DNA from 2 places in the Pseudoxanthomonas sp. P4_B2 genome. Region 2 is predicted to be linked to the other one. Evidence: riboswitches for the same ligand, from Rfam matches in the RefSeq annotation. Region 2 holds a riboswitch; the other holds the start of a gene.
What was found. Region 2 has a riboswitch for cobalamin ahead of AC1DTQ_RS06270 (ribonucleoside-diphosphate reductase subunit alpha). Riboswitches for the same ligand answer to the same signal wherever they lie in the genome.
Positions count from the first base shown of each region.

Region 1: linked by a shared signal. The riboswitch ahead of btuB (TonB-dependent vitamin B12 receptor) and the one ahead of AC1DTQ_RS06270 (ribonucleoside-diphosphate reductase subunit alpha) in region 2 are both predicted to bind cobalamin.

Region 1 covers NZ_JBFUHQ010000002.1:928,448-936,638, forward strand. The annotation lists gene AC1DTQ_RS08645 (calcium-binding protein) at 1-1,283, shown strand, start outside; gene AC1DTQ_RS08650 (aromatic ring-hydroxylating oxygenase subunit alpha) at 1,516-2,631, shown strand; gene dinB (DNA polymerase IV) at 2,839-3,912, shown strand; gene gph (phosphoglycolate phosphatase) at 4,000-4,647, shown strand; gene btuB (TonB-dependent vitamin B12 receptor) at 4,888-6,792, opposite strand; cobalamin riboswitch at 6,923-7,166, opposite strand; gene AC1DTQ_RS08670 (TfoX/Sxy family protein) at 7,215-7,628, opposite strand; gene AC1DTQ_RS08675 (GAF domain-containing protein) at 7,625-8,110, opposite strand.
Region 2 covers NZ_JBFUHQ010000002.1:389,148-397,338, reverse strand. The annotation lists gene AC1DTQ_RS06280 (ribonucleotide-diphosphate reductase subunit beta) at 1-864, opposite strand, end outside; gene AC1DTQ_RS06275 (hypothetical protein) at 876-1,097, opposite strand; gene AC1DTQ_RS06270 (ribonucleoside-diphosphate reductase subunit alpha) at 1,107-3,539, opposite strand; cobalamin riboswitch at 3,693-3,914, opposite strand; gene zapE (cell division protein ZapE) at 4,076-5,185, opposite strand; gene AC1DTQ_RS06260 (alpha/beta hydrolase) at 5,182-5,844, opposite strand; gene AC1DTQ_RS06255 (ExeM/NucH family extracellular endonuclease) at 5,888-7,621, opposite strand; gene AC1DTQ_RS06250 (c-type cytochrome) at 7,697-8,191, opposite strand, start outside.

The DNA.
Region 1 (8,191 bases), 540 kb from region 2:
AAGCTATCTCGGTGTCCGATCTGGAAGTGACGCAGGAATACGACGACCTGGTGATACGCCTTGCAGGAAGCACGGACCAGATCACTTTTTCCAACTGGTTCGCTGGCGCTGAGTACCGGGTCGAGCAATTTCAATTTGCAGACGGCACCGTTCTGAGTGCGAGCGATATTCTGACGGCGCCGTCAACTGGAGGCGACGATGACCTAGTGGGCACCGATCAGGACGACTACATCGATGGCCTTGCCGGCAACGACGTGATATCCGGTCTTGCCGGCAACGACGACCTCGTCGGAGGTGAAGGAAATGATGTTCTGATGGGCGGTAGCGGTAAAGACTTCCTGGAAGGTCAGAATGGCGATGATGCTTATCGCTTCCAGCTTGGTGACGGTGTAGATCATATCTACAACTATGACGAAGCTTTCGATGGGTCCGATTTCGACGTGGTGGAGTTTGGCGCCGGTATCGCGCCCGGCGACATCGTACTGAGTGGGGAAGATTATGGCCTTAGATTGCAAGTCGCCGGAACGGATGACGCTCTGGTGATCGATTCGTACTTCTCCGAGTACATGAATGGGGAAAGCGCCTACCGTGTCGACGAGATCAGATTCGCAGACGGAACGGTTTGGAACCAGACAGCAATTGCTGGCATGATTTCCGGCATGGTTGTAGATAAAATAATCGAAGGAACAGCTGACGATGACGCGTTATGGGGAGGCGCCGGAAACGATGCCTTATATGGCGGATACGGCAGCGACACTTATCGGTTTGAAGCTGGATTCGGCCAAGACATCATCAATGATGGTAGCGAGAACAGCGAAGAAGTTGACGTCGTTGAGTTTGGTGCCGGCCTATTGGCCTCTGATTTTGTCGTTAGCCAGAGCGGCCAGGACCTCATACTTGCCGGTGCTAATGAGAGTTTGACGATACAGGCGTATTTCTACGAGGGCGACGATTTCTATTATCGTATTGATCAATTTAGATTCGCGGACGGCACAGTCTGGGACCACGCCCAGATTGCGCAGATGCTCTTGCCCGGTACCGAAGCCGGCCAGACCCTATCCGGCAGTACGCAAGATGACAGGGAGGCTCACGACATCCGAGAATCAGGAGCTGATATCCAGACTAAGCCGCTCATGATTTCCCGCGAGGTGTATCAGAGCGACCACGCAAGGTCTGTGTCGGATTGCCACAACCTCATCACGATGATGGGGATTGCCGGTCGGTTCGATAGAGAAGCATTCAATCCGCACGCAAACGAACGCGCGTACTCACTGATTCCATAGAAGAATGCCTAGTGGCCGATTCTTGATCGGCCACTAGCGCTGTTACCGGTAGGAATGCCGCACGCGGTCGCAATAGTCTGTGACCGTCGGATGTTAGGCGAAACCTTGGATCTTCCTGTTGCTGAGGCCTGGCCGTCATCAAGAGGGGGGCATTCGATGCACACCCTCTTTTCAGATAAAGTGATCCGGCCATGCCGGGTTCCACCCGGCGCGCCAACGCCAGGGAATCCGGATGAATCCATCGGTCACCGAGCTGCTGCAGCACTACGATCCGTCCAAGCCGCTGGACGAGGCAAGCACTATTCCTTCCTCCTGGTATATCGATGAACGTATTTCGTCGCTGGAGAAACGCACCACCTTCTCCCGCACCTGGCAACTAGCCGGTCGCGTGGACCAATTGCGCGAACCCGGCCAATACGTCACTTGCGAGATCGCCGGCGAACCCATCTTGGTGGTGCGCGGGGACGATGGCGTGCTGCGCGGCTTCTTCAATGTGTGCCGACACCACGCCGCGGCGGTGATGACCGAAGCTTCGGGTTGCGCGAAGAACCTGCGCTGCCCTTATCACGGCTGGACCTACACGCTGGAAGGCGCGCTCAAGGGCACGCCCAGCTTCAACAGCGAGTGCCACTTCGACCGCAGCACGCACAGACTGGCGCCGGTGGCGACGGCGGTTTGGGAGAACTGGGTATTCGTGCGCCTGGACGCAGAAGGACCCGGGCTGGAGGAATTCTTGGGACCGCAACTGATCGAAGAGTTCGCAGCGTTACGGTTGCAAGACCTGCATTGGTTCGAGCGCCGGCATTACTATTTCGACTGCAACTGGAAAGTCTTCGTCGACAACTACCTCGACGGCGGCTATCACGTGCCGCACCTGCACAAGGGCCTCAACAGCGTCCTGGATTTCAAGAACTACACCATCGAGAACGGAAAGCACCACTGCCTGCAGTCCAGCCCGATGGTGAAGGACGGCGAACACGCCGATTTCTCTTCGGTGCGCGGCGGCGACCGCGCGTTGTACTACTGGCTGCATCCCAACTTCATGGTCAACTGGTACGAAGGCCAGATGGACGTGAACCTGGTCCTGCCGCTGGGGCTGGACCGCACCGAGGTGATCTTCGATTTCTACTTCGCTGACGTCTCGGAAGCCGCGCGCGAACGCAACCGGGCCAGCATCGACGTGGGCAACATCATCCAGGACGAGGACATGGCCATCTGCAAATCGGTGCAGCGCGGCCTGAATTCGCGGGCGTATTCGACCGGGCGGTTGTCGGTGCGGCGGGAGGCAGGAGAGCACCTGTTTCATCGATTGTTGCATGCGGATTTATCGCGCACGCCAGGTAGCTGAACCAGCAGATCGTCATCCCCGCGAAGGCGGGGACCCAGCGACTTTGGGTTTCACGCGAAGAGTGTGGTTCGACAAGCTCACCACGAACGGAGATCTGGAAAACTCGGCTCAAAGCAGGAAGTCACTGGGTCCCCGCCTTCGCGGGGATGACGATTCATTATTCGTATTCAAGTTCTGTCGCCCTGACCATATGGGCATAATGCGCCTGTGCGCAAGATCCTCCACATCGACATGGACGCTTTCTACGCGTCGGTCGAGCAACGCGACAATCCCGACCTGCGTGGCAAGCCCGTCGTGGTGGCTTGGCGCGGTGCGCGGTCGGTGGTGTGCGCGGCCTCGTACGAGGCGCGCAAGTTCGGCGTGCGCTCGGCGATGCCGGCGGTGCGCGCGGAGCGGCTATGTCCGCAGGCGGTATTCGTGCCGCCGGATTTCGTGCGCTACAAGGCGGCCTCGAAACAGATCCGCGACATCTTCCTGCGGCACACCGACCTGGTAGAGCCGTTGTCGCTGGACGAAGCCTACCTGGACGTCACCGAGCCCAAGACCGATTTCCCGAGCGCCACCGCCATCGCCGAGGAGATCCGCCGCCAGATTCGCGAAGAAACTTCGCTCACGGCTTCGGCGGGCATCGCCCCCAATAAATTCCTGGCCAAGATCGCCTCGGACTGGCGCAAGCCCGACGGGCAGTTCGTGATCCGTCCCCATCAGGTCGACGCCTTTCTGGCGCCCCTGCCGGTGGCGAAGATTCCCGGGGTGGGTAAGGTGATGCAGGGAAAACTGTCTGCGCTGGGTATCGAGCTGGTCAGCGATCTGCGCGAATATCCGATGGACGAACTGCAGCGCCATTTCGGCAGCTTCGGCGCCTCATTGTACCGGCGCGCGCGCGGCATCGACGAGCGGCCGGTCGAACCCAACCAGCCGGTGCAATCGATCTCCGCCGAGGACACCTTCGAACACGACGTGCCGCTGCACGAATTGGCGCCCACCATCCGTCGCCTAGCGGTGAAGACATGGGAAGCCTCGCGCAAGACCGAACGCGTGGGCCGCACGGTGGTGCTGAAGCTCAAGACTTCCCAGTTCCGTATCCTCACCCGCAGTCATACGCCGGAGACGCCGCCGGATTCCCTCGAAGCACTGACGGACATCGCGTTGTCGTTGTGCGCGAGAGTGGAGCAGCCGGAGGGAACCCTTTATCGGTTGGTGGGTGTGGGGCTGGGGGGCTTTCGCGAGCGCGAGGAGGGAATGTCCCAAGGCACATTGTTTAATGAGTCGAATATTTAATGAGTCGAACCCATAGAAAACCGTTCGTGATGACCACGAACGGGATATAAGTTTGCATGGAGCAATCTTTTCATCTGGAGCAAAATCTTGAGCTTTTCTTATTCGCTTGTCGTCTTCGACCTGGACGGCACCCTGGTAGACAGCGCGTCCGATATCGCCGAGGCGGTCAACCGCACGCTGGCGGACTGGTCGTTACCGCGTGTCGAGGAATCGGTCATCCGCGGCTGGATAGGCGACGGCGCGCGCGCGTTGGTGACCAGCGCATTCGAACATGCGGGCAAGCGCATCGATCTGGACGAAGTGATGCCGGCCTTCATGGTCCACTACGCCGAGTGCCTGTTGCTTTACCCCACGGTCTATCCCGGCGTGGTCGACACTTTGGAGGCGCTGCGCGTGGAAGGCATCGCGGTGGCGGTCTGCACCAACAAGCCCGAGCGCTTCGTGCGCCCGCTGCTGGATGCCCTGGATCTAGGCCAATATTTCGAATGCATCGTCGGCGGCGATTCGCTGCCAGAGCGTAAGCCCAGCGCAGTGCCGTTGTTGCATGTGGTCGATCATTTCGGCCTGCACGTCTCGCAATGCCTGATGGTGGGCGATTCGGCCACCGACGTGGAGACGGCGGTAGCGGCGAACATGCCGATGGCGCTGGTAACCTACGGGTACTTGCGCGGCTTCGATCCGCATTCGGTGCCAGGTGTCAGAGTCATCGATGACATGCGCGAATTGCTGAAGTAGGACTTCGCTGTGCCGAGAATGGAGGCACGTGCTTTGCCGCGTGTCCAAACGGCGCGATAAGAGCAAATCCTCCCCAACCCTCCTTTTTCAAAGGAGGGAGCTGTTCATGGCGCGTGGCGAGTCCGAGGCCGTTTTTTTGTCCCTCCTCACGACGCTTTTCCTCCCCCTTTGAAAAAGACGGATTGAGGGGGATTTGCTTTTGCTCTTACCAGCCAGACGCTGCAAACGCTCAGTCTTAGCTCAGCGCGCCGGCCGGTAGCGCAGGCTCAGCCCGTATTCGCGGCCGGGTTGGTTGTACCAGGCGATGGTCTCGTAGTCCCGGTCGAACACGTTGGTCGCACGCGCCTGCAGCGTCCAATCCGCATTCACCGCGTATTCCAACCGCAGATCGACGGTCCCGTATCCGGCCACACGCACAGTGTTGGCCGCGTCGTCGTAGCGTGCGCTGGCCCCATTGAGCGTGGTGCCGAAACGGAAAGCGCCGAAGCTGCGGTCCAGGTCGATACGGCCGGTACGCGGAGCACGGCGCGGCAGCAGGTTGTCGTAGTTGGGGTTGTCGGTGCCTTCGGCGGTCAGGTGTGCACGCGCACGCGGATCGGCATAGCTGAGCTGCGTCGACAGGTCCCAGCCGGCGAACGTGGTGGCGAAGGTCAGTTCCGCGCCACGGATGCGCGCCTCATCGATCTGCACCAGGTTGAAGAAGCTGTCGTAGCCGGTCAGCGCATCGATGCGCGTCTGGAACAGGTTGAACGTCCAGTTCCAGTTCTCGGCGTATTGCCCGATACCAACGTTGAAGCTCTTCGACTCTTCCGGCTCCAGATCCGGGTTACCGCCGAACGGGAAGTAAAGGTCGTTGAAAGTAGGCGCCTTGAAGCCGGTGCCGTAGCTGGCGTTGAGCCTGAAGTCGTTGCTCAGCGACATGCCCCAGCCGACGCTGCCGGTGGTGTGGTTGCCGAACTGTTCGTTGTCGTCGTTGCGCACGCTGGCTTGCAGCTGGTGAGCGCCGAAGCGGCCTTGGTATTCGACGAATACGCCGGTGTTGTCGCGTTCGGTCACCAGGAACTCGGTGGTGCTGGTCACTTCGTCCCGTTGCCAGTCGCCGCCGGCAGTCAACAGCTGTCCGTCGGCGAACGCGAAATCCGCCTGCAGCGAGGCCGTGTCGCGCTGCGTGTCGAATGTGTTGACATAGCTGCGGATGCCCGCGTCACGGAAGTAGGCATCGGACTTGTCCGCGGTGCGTCCTGCCTGCGCGGTGAGTTTGAAGCGCTCGCCCGGCGTCCAGGTCAGCTTGCTGCCGAGCACGCGCTGCGTGGTTTCGGTTTCGTTGCCGCCGAAGACGCTGCCGTCGTATTCGTTGTCGGCATCGGCGTTCAGGAAGTGGCCCTCGACGGTCACCTCATCGGTGAACTCGATGCCGCCGCGCAGCGACACGGAGACATTGCGGTAGCCATCCTTGTCGGGTTCGTCGGTGAAGCAACCCTGGAAGACGGGAAAGCCCGCGCCACGGCAGGCATTGATGCCGTCGGTTTCTTGGTACGCGCCTTCGGCGCTGATCCAGCCGCGCTCGCCGCGATTGCTGAAACCGGCGCTGGCCTCGCGCAGATTGTGGCTGCCCGCGCCGAGGCGGAAATGCGGTTCGAAACCCATGCCGCCCTTGCGGGTGAAGATCTGGATCACGCCGCCGATGGCTTCCGAGCCGTACAGGCTGGAGCGCGGGCCGCGGATGATTTCGATGCGTTCGATCTGGTCGACGGGCAGGTCCTGGAAAGACGCCAGACCGGCGGTCGCCGAACCGATGCGGATGCCATCGACCAGCACCAGCACATGGTCGGATTCGGCGCCGCGCAGGAAGATCGAGGTCAGCTTGCCCGCCCCGCCCTGGTTGGTGATGTTCAGGCCCGCGCGGCCTTTCAGCAGTTCCGGCAACGAGCGCGCTTGGGTGCGTTCGATCTCTTCGCGATCGATCACTTGCGCAGGCACCAGGCTGTCTTCGATGGCCACATCGGTGCGGGTGCCGGTGACCACGATTTCGTCGAGGTCGGTGGCGTCGGCGGCGATCTCCGCATGGGCTATCGAGGGAAGGGCTAGCGCGATGGCGAAAGCGAGGGCGTGGAGCGAGGGGAAAACGGAAAGACGGTGCTGCATGGCGAACTTCTCCACCGCGCACGACCCGTACGCGGAATGGTCTGATGGAGTCGCAAGCGGAGGGATTTGCCAGTTAAGGCGCGCGCGAAGGCCCGCAGCACGGACCGCCGCCGCAATGCCCGCCGCATCGCAACCAGTGAACTCCAGGGCCGGTCTCCGGGCTTGCGAGTTGAAGAGGCACTCGTGCGAGTGCGGCTTCGGCCGCGGCGCCTTCCCGCACTCGCGTGCAGTGGCTGATGCTCTGGCTGGCTCGCTTACCGTTGCGGGGGCAGCGCCGGACTTGTCGTTCGCGACCTGGGTCGGAATGACTCACCGGCTTCCCGTTTCAACCCGTTGGCGCGTGCCGCAGGGTCACCTTGAAGCGCGCGAAGTGTACGCGATGCGGGACGGGCGGGCATAGCGGCGCGTCTGGTGCGACCGATTCAGTCTTCGCGTTCGGCGCCGTCGTCGCTGTGCGAATCGAACAGATCGAACGCTGGCGACGCCTGGTGATCCTGCTGTTCGTGATCCTGTTGCTCGTGGTGCGTAGTGGTGACCGGCGAAGCGGCAGGACGCCCGCGCGGTGCGGGAAGCAGCGCGGCGGCCGCTTCGTATTCGGCCACCAGTATCTGCCGGCGCGCTTCAGGCACTTCCTGCCAATGGCAGTCGGCCAGTGCGCCTTCCAGCGCATACAGCAGGTTGAGGCTGGGGCGGAAACCGGCGCGCTTGACCCGCATAAAGGCATCGACCGGACCAGCGGCGGCGATGTCTTCCTGGGTCCGCAAGCCCACCTGGCGCAACCAGGCGGCGGATTTGGGGCCGATGTTGCGCATCTTGATCGGCGGCGCGGCGGTCATTTCAGGGCGTCCAGGAAGGCTTGGGCAATGGCTTCCAGGCCCTGTTGGTCTTCCTCGTCGAAGCGATTGACGCGCGGGCTGTCCAGGTCGAACACGCCGACCAGTTTGCCGTCGTGCACCAGCGGCACCACCAATTCGGAGCGCGAGGCCGCATCGCAGGCGATATGGCCGGGGAAAGCTTCCACATCGGCGACGCGCTGGGTCTGGCGGGTACGCGCGGCGGCGCCGCAGACCCCTTTGTCCAGCGCGATGCGGACGCAGGCGGGCAAGCCCTGGAAGGGCCCCACCACCAGCTCGGCGCCGTCGTAGAAATAGAAGCCGACCCAATTGAGATCGGGCAGGGCGTGGTAGACGAGAGCGGCCAGGTTCGCGGCGTTGGCCACGCGGTCGGGCTCGCCCTGGATCAATGCGCGCGCCTGAGCGACGAGCTGCGCATACTGTTCCGGCTTACTGCCGGACAGGGTCTGGGTGGCGAAGGACATGGCCGGATTCTATCCCTTTCATGATGACGGCGTTCCGTGCAGCCATGGTGTGGCTACGCCTGGTGATTAGGCGCACATGCG
Region 2 (8,191 bases):
CATGCGCTGGTCGGCGCAGTATTCCAGGTACTGACGCATGTCCTTGATCGACAGGCCGGCGACGCCGCCGCTCAAAGTATCTTCGGCGAAGGCGACCTCGCACTCCACCGCTTCGCACATCATCTGCACCACCTGCGCCTTGAAGTCGTCGTCGAACAGGTCCGGCTCCTCCTCACGCGCGGTACGGATCACCTCGAAGGCGAAGGCCATGTGCGCGCTCTCGTCGCGGAACACCCAATTGGTGCCGCTGGCCAGTCCATGCAGTAGCCCGCGCGAACGCAGGTAGTACACGTAGGCGAAGGCGCCGAAGAAGAACAGGCCCTCGATGCAGCCGGCGAAGCAGACCATATTGAGCAGGAACTGGCGGCGATGTTCGCGCGTCTCGATGCGCTGGATGCCCTGCAGCGAGTCTATCCACTTGAAGCAGAACTCGGCCTTCCTGTGGATCGACGGAATGTTCTCCACCGCCGAAAAGGCCTTGGCGCGTTCGTTCGGGTCCGGCAGGTAAGTGTCAAGCAGGGTGAGGTAGAACTGCACGTGCAGCGCTTCTTCGTACAGCTGCCGCGACAGGTACATGCGCGCTTCCGGTGCGTTGATGTGCTGGTACAGGTTCAGCACCAGGTTGTTGGAGACGATGGAGTCGCCGGTGGCGAAGAACGCGATCAGGCGCTCGATCAGGTGCCGCTCGGCCGGACCGAACTTGTCCTTCAGGTCCTTGGTGTCCAGCGAGAAATCCACCTCTTCCACCGTCCAGGTGTTGCGGATGGCGTTGCGGTACATCTCGTAGAACTGCGGATAGCGCATAGGGCGCAGGGTCAGTTCGAAGCCGGGGTCGAGCAGGAGTTGCTGCGGGTGGGTGGACATGTGTTTTCCGGTTAGCGGACGTAGGCGTCGGCGACGTGTTGGGAGATATAGGTGCTGAGTCCGCGGCCGGCCTGGGCCAGCTGCTTCATTTTTTCCACGTGCGCCTTTCCGGCGCTGGCGTGGCTGTAAACGTAAATGCGATCGGAGCCGGAAAACTTCACCCGTATTGAAGTCGGTGTGGTGGCATAAGCCACCACCCCCGAGTCTCCCGCCAGATTCAGATAGCGCTGCATCGCCGCAGCTTACTGGCAGGCCTCGCAGCTCTCCGGATTCTCCAGCGAACAGCTCACCGCTTCCACGGGCGTGTAGGCGGGCTTCGGCGCCTCGACGGCGGCGTTGCCGACCGTTGTCTTGGCGATCTTCGTCGCCGGCCGCGAACGCAGGTAGTAAGTGGTCTTGATGCCTTTCTTCCACGCGTACATGTACATGGACGACATCGCGCCGATGTTCGGGCTTTCCATGAACAGGTTGAGCGAAGCGGACTGGTCGATGAAAGCGCCGCGGTCGGCGGCCATGTCGATCAGCGAACGCATCGGCACTTCCCAGGTGGTGCGGTAGATGTCGCGCAAGGCTTGCGGAATGCGGGCGATGCTCTGGATAGAACCTTCGGCCTGCTTGATCTCGTCGCGCACTTCCGGCGTCCACATGCCCAGCTTCTTCAGTTCGTTGACCAGGTAGCGGTTGACCTGCAGGAAGTCGCCCGACAGCGTCTCGCGCTTGAACAGGTTGCTGGTCTGCGGCTCCACGCATTCGTAGCAGCCGGCAATGGAAGCGATGGTCGCGGTCGGGGCGATGGCGATCAACAGCGAATTGCGCAGGCCACTCTGCTTGATGCGCTCGCGTAACGCTTCCCAGCGTTCCATATGCTCGGGCGCCACGTTCCAAGCTTCGAACTGGAACTCGCCGGCCGCCGCGCGCGTGTCCGTGAACGAAGGATGGCGACCGCGTTCTTCGGCAAGCTCCACCGAAGTCTCCAGTGCGTGGTAGTAGATCGTCTCTGCGATCTTCGCCGACAGTTTGCGTGCTTCTTCGCTGTCGAACGGCAGGCGCAGTTTGAAGAACACATCCTGCAGGCCCATCACACCCAGCCCGACCGGGCGCCAGCGCAGGTTGCCGCGGCGCGCGGTTTCGATGGGATAGAAGTTCAGGTCGATCACGCGGTCCAGCTGGCGTACGGCCAGGCGCACGGTCTCGGCCAGTTTGTCGAAATCGAAGAGTGCGTCCTCGTCCAAGTGATGGCTGAGGTTGATCGAACCCAGATTGCACACCGCCGTTTCTTCGGCGGAAGTGACTTCCAGGATTTCAGTACACAGGTTGGACAGATGAATGACGTTGCCGGTCTTGGCGGTCTGGTTGCTGGCGCGATTGCACTTGTCCTTGAAGGTCATCCAGCCGTTGCCGGTCTGGGCCAGGGTGCGCATCATCCGGCCGTACAGTTCGCGCGCCTTGATCGACTTCATCGCCTTGCCCTGCAGCTCGGCCTGTTCGTAGGCGCGCTCGAAATCGGCACCGAACAAGTCGGTGAATTCCGGCACCACGCGCGGGTCGAACAGCGACCACTCGGCGTCGGCTTCCACGCGTTTCATGAAAAGGTCGGGGATCCAGTTGGCAAGATTTAGATTATGCGTGCGCCGCGCCTCGTCGCCGGTGTTGTCGCGCAGTTCCAGGAATTCCTCCACGTCCGCATGCCACGGCTCCAGATAGACACAAGCCGCGCCCTTGCGCTTGCCGCCCTGGTTGACCGCCGCGACCGAGGAGTCCAGGGTCTTCAACCACGGCACGATGCCGTTGGAATGGCCGTTGGTGGACTTGATCAGCGAACCGCGCGAACGCACGCGGGTGAAGCTGACGCCGATGCCGCCGCTGAACTTGGAGAGCTGAGCGATGTCGCCGTACTTCTGGTAGATGGATTCCAGCGAATCCAGCGGCGAGTCCAGCAAGAAGCAGCTGGACAGCTGCTCGTGGGTGGTGCCGGCGTTGAACAGCGTCGGCGAGCTCGGCAGGTAGTCCAGGTTGCCCATCCGGCGGTACAGCGCCAGCGCTTCGGGCACGTCTTCGCTCAACGCGCAAGCGATGCGCAGGAAGAACTGCTGCGGCGTCTCGATCACCTTGCGCGTGTGCGGGTGGCGCAGTAGGTAGCGGTCGTACAACGTGCGCAAGCCGAAGTAATCGAAACGCAGGTCCAGCGATGCATCCAGCGCGTCGTTCAACTTGCGTGCGTTGGTCTGCACGAATCCGAGCAGGCGGTCGTTGATCAGGCCGACTTCGTGGCCGCGCAGGATGGACTGCGAGAACGCATGGATTTCCTGGCCGGTGACTTCCTTGGCGATGTAGTTGGCCAACAGCCGCGCGCCGAGACGACCGTACTCGGGCTCCTCCGCGGTGAGCAACGCGGCGGTGCGGATGGAAAGCTCATCCAACTCGCGCGTGGTCGCGCCGTTGTACAAGCCGGAAATGGTGCGCGTAGCCACGCGCATCGGATCGATCGCGTGCAGGCCTTCGCAGTTGCGCTGCACCGCGCGTACGATCTTGTTGAGGTCCACCGGCTCCTGGCCGCCGTTGCGCTTGGTCACGCTCATCGCGGTGGCGGTGGGCGGTGGAGTCAGCAAAAAGGAAGTGTTGTCGGCCGCTTCGGCGAGCGCCTGTTCGTTCTGTGTCACGGGTGTATCTCCCATCATGATGCACGCAGCGGCCTGTCCCTCGCAGGCAACGCGGGCCTTGTGCATCGCAGGATGGGAGCGCGGTGTCGCAGGCCTCGCGACGAATCGCGATGCGTGGCGTCACCAGCCTTCTCCCCCCGGAGATTTCATGGCCGGCACCGCGCGGTGTGCTTCGCGCGGCTGTCGGCAGGTCTTCGGACTCGTGGACGTGGAAGGCCTGGCCTTCCTCCTAGCCCGTCGCTTCCCGGGACAGCATCCCAGTGCATTTGACGAGTTCGTTTCCACCTACCGCTGCGGGGCAGTGCCGGGATGGGCTCTCGCAAGAGCCGCACCGGCTTCCCTTTTCATCCGATGACATGAGCCGTCGGAACCGACAACCACAACATAGTGTGGTTTCAATGATGCGTCAACGCTATATGTGGAATAACTTTATGCCGAAGACGCGCAATAACGAGGTCCAGCGAGCGCGTTTTTCAGGTTTCACGCCAGCAGGCTGCAAGCAACGGCGCGTGGAACATGTGATCGATGCACTCGCATCGATGCTGGGCGGCTCAGGCCTTGTGCTGCGTCGCCAGGTACTCCGCGCTCTGCATCTCGATCAGCCGCGAGGCGGTGCGTTCGAACGCCCCCTGCAAACGCGCTCCCGAGTACAGCGCGGTCGGCAAGGTCGCGGCGGTGCACACCAGGTTGACGTGACGGTCGTACAGCTCGTCGATCAGGTTGAGGAAGCGGCGCGCGGCGTCTTCGTTGCTGCGGTCGAAGGCGGGAATGCCGCCCAGCAGCACGGTGTTGAATTCGCGCGCGACCTCGATGTAGTCGCTGGTGCCGCGCGGGCCTTCACACAATGCGGCGAAGTCGAACCAGACGATGCTCTTGCCGCGACCGCGCACCGGGATCTTGCGCGATTCGATTTCGATGTTGCCGCGCTTCTCCGCCAGGCCACTCAGTTCGTGCCAGCGTTCGCCCAGCCATGCATCCGATTGCGCATCCAGCGGCGTGCGGTATACGGGCGAACGGGTCAACGCACGCAAGCGGTAGTCTTCCTCGCCTTCGGCGTGCAGCGCCATGCAGTATTTCTGCAACAGGGCGATGGCGGGCAGGAAGCTTTCGCGCTGCAGACCGTCCTTGTACAGGTTCTCCGGCGCGGTATTGGAAGTGGTCACCAGGGTCACCCCCTCGGCGAACATGCGTTCCAGCAGACGGCCGAGCAACATCGCATCACCGATGTCGGTGACGAAGAACTCGTCCAGCACCAGCACGCGCAGTTCGTCGCGCCATTCCTCCACGATCTTGGCCAGCGGATCGCTCTGGCCGGCGTGTTCGCGCAGGCGTTCGTGTACGCCACGCATGAAGCGATGGAAGTGGGTGCGGTATTTCTGTTGGATCGGCAGGCCGTCGTAGAACAGATCCACCAGAAAAGTCTTGCCGCGACCTACGCCGCCCCACAGGTAGAGGCCGCGCACCGGCTCGGGCTTTTTCCAGAACGAGAGTTTCCCGCGCCAGCCTGCGTCCGTGGCCTCCAGCAGTTGGTCTTGGATGCGGTCGAGTTCGCGTAGCGCGGCGTGTTGCGCGGGATCGTCCTGCCAATCGCCGCGCGCCGCTCCCTGAGCGTAGGTTTGCGAAGGCGTCGGCGCGCCGCGCGCTGCTTCGACAGCACTCACGCAACCGGCAGCCAGTGCTTCACGCCGTGCTGCAGGGCACCGCGCAGATCGATCAGCTTGCGATGGAAGAAGTGGCTGGTGTCCGGCATGCGCACCAGATCGGGCTTGCGCTTCAGCGTATCGATCCAGTCGTAGACGGCCTGCGGATCGACGATCTCGTCGTTCTCGCCCTGAATGACCAGCCAGGGGCAGACCGGCGTCACGATCTTGTCGAAGTCCCAGCGTCCGGCCGGCGGAGCGATGGAGATCAGCGCATCGGGCAACACCGTGTCGTTGGCGCGCAAGGACACATAAGCACCGAAGCTGAAGCCGGCCAGCCACAAATCGTCGTCCGGGCGTTGTTCGCGCACCCATTCCACCACCGCAAGCAGGTCCTGCAATTCGCCGTTGCCGTGGTCGAAACTACCGGCCGACTGACCAACGCCGCGGAAATTGAAGCGCACCGTGTTGGCGCCCAGCTCGCGCAGGCTGCGCGCGGTCATGGTGACCACCTTGTTGCTGATGCTGCCGCCTTCGGTGGAGAGCGGATGGCAGAGCACGACCGTCAGCGGCAAGGCGACGATGTCGCCTTCAGGCCGGTCGACGGCCGCTTCCAGCGCGCCCGCCGGCCCGGCGAGCATCAGCGTGGAAGAAGCCGCGGGGAATTCGATATCGGTCATGCCTTCAATGATAACGCCGCGTCCGTCGGCGCCATCGATTGGGTTACAGATCGAAGCCCAACACCATCGGATCGTGGTCGGAACTGCGCCATGGCCCTTCGATGTCGCTGCCGGCGTAACCTTCGGCCTCTGGTTCATCGGCGTTGCTGTGCCACTCGGCGGCGCCACGCAAACGCTTGGCCAAGGCGGGGCTGAGCAGCGCGTGGTCCAGGCGGCCCAGCATGCCGCCGTAGAGATAGCTGTAGGGCTGCGGGACTTTCGCCACGGTGAAGGCATCCTTCCATCCGCGTTCGCGCAAGGTGCGCACCGGGTCTTCCATCGCATACGCGTTGAAATCGCCGACGACCAGCTTCTTGTCGCTGCGCTGGCCAGTGGGATCGGTCTTCAGCCATGCGTCCAGGCGTTGCGCCGAATCCAGCCGCAGTGCGTTCCAGCAGCTCTGTCCGTCGCGCTGGTCCGCATCGGCGCCGGTCGCTTCGGTGCATCCCTTGGATTTGAAATGGTTGGCTACGACCACGAATACCTGACCGTTCTTGCCGCGGCGAAAGGCCTGCGCCAATGGCACACGGCTGCGCGTGCCGAACGGACCTTCTTCCAGAATCGCCGGTTTGCCGACCGGCGACACGCGGTTCTTGCGGTAGATCAGGCCGACGCGGATTTCGTCGTTGCCCGGACCTTTCTGCGCATCGATGTAACGCCAGTCGCCGCCGCCCGCATTCAAGGCATCGACGAATTGCGCGATGCTCGATTGCGGGCCGTAGCCATCGTTCTCCAGTTCCATCAGCGCGGCGATGTCCGCATTGAGTCCCTTCAGCGTCAGCACCAGCTTGTCCGTCTGCGCCTTCAACTGCACCGGCGTCTTGGCGCCACGTAGCGTGGGGAATCCGCTGCCCTGGCCGTCGCCGTTGAACAGGTTCTCCATGTTGAACACGCCCACGCGCAGGCTGCCGGTCACCTTGGGCGCGGCCGGCCGCGCGGTGGGTTTGGTTTCCAGCGGAGCGGTCAGCTGCAGGCGATAGCTGCCCTGGCGCTGGTCGACGATGCCTAGCGCGCCGCTGGCGATGCTGCCGCTGCGTGGCACGCCCTCGGGCAGGTACCAAATCGTTTTCGGATCGCGGCGGTTGCTGGCATCGTCCAGCACGATTCGACGCCGGGCGTTGAATCTTCCGACCTCCTGGAAGCGCTCGCTGCCGGGGGCGAAGATTTCGCTCGGCGTCCACAAACGGCCGCCGAAACTGGCGCTGGTCTCGGCGTAGCGCGCATCGGTGCCATTGAGGCTGAGCGGCGCGTCGATCATGACCAGCATGCCTTCCAGCACCTCCCAGCGATCCGGCGGCGCGGTGAGCACGGTGGGGATGACGGGAACGGGCTTGGCAGGCTTCACCGGCTCTAGGCGCTCGGCTAGAACGGTGGTCGAGGTGCCTACCGACTTGCCATCGCCGGCGTCCTCGAACACGCGGCCGTAGACGCGCACCGTGTCGCCGGTGCGGAGTTTGGTCTTGGACGCCTTGGGAGGAACGACGAACAAAGCATCGGAAGTGAATGCATCGCCATCGCCGCCATCCTGGAGGAAAAACCCGCCCAGGCCGTCGACGAAATTGCCTGTGATCGTCCCCTGCACGATGACCTGCTGGCCTTCCAGAGGACTGCGGTCGCCGCGCCCCTGCGCCCTGCCGATGGTGATGACGCTGCGCTTGACCGCGGCATAGGTGGAGACGGCGCCGCAGGCGCACACCAGCGCGAGCAGCAGGGAAGCGTGGAAGCGGGATACGGTCATGACGACTCCGAAGATATGTTCATACGAAAACGCCGCCCGAAGGCGGCGTTTTCGGCGCATCGGCAAGGCCGAAGCTTACTTGACGTTGGCCAGCATCCAGTCGACGGTGGCGTGAATCTGTTCTTCTGTGAGACCTGGATTACCGCCCTTGGGCGGCATCACCCCGCCGTCGGGACCGGTGAAGCCCTCCATGGCGTGCTTGTACAAGGTGTCCTTGCCCTTGGCCGCGCGTGCGCCGAAGCCGGCCGCGGTCAGCGTCGGCGCTTTGCCCACCCCGTTGGTGTGGCAGGCGCCGCACAGATTCTGGTAGATCACGCCGCCGTCTAGGGTACCGCCATAGGCCTGCTGGGCGGACGCGGCCGCTAGCGCCGCGGCTTGCGCCGCTGCCTGGGCGGCGGCGCCGGTAGCGCCGGCGTACACAGCGCCGGTCGGGGCGATGCGGGCCTCGGTCTGCTTGGCCGCGACGGGCGAGACTTCCGGCGGAATGGTGCCGTGCAGATAGAACGCACCGGCGATCAGGCCCAGGGTCACCAGCATCAGGAAGCCGATGACCATGGAGAAATGCTTGAG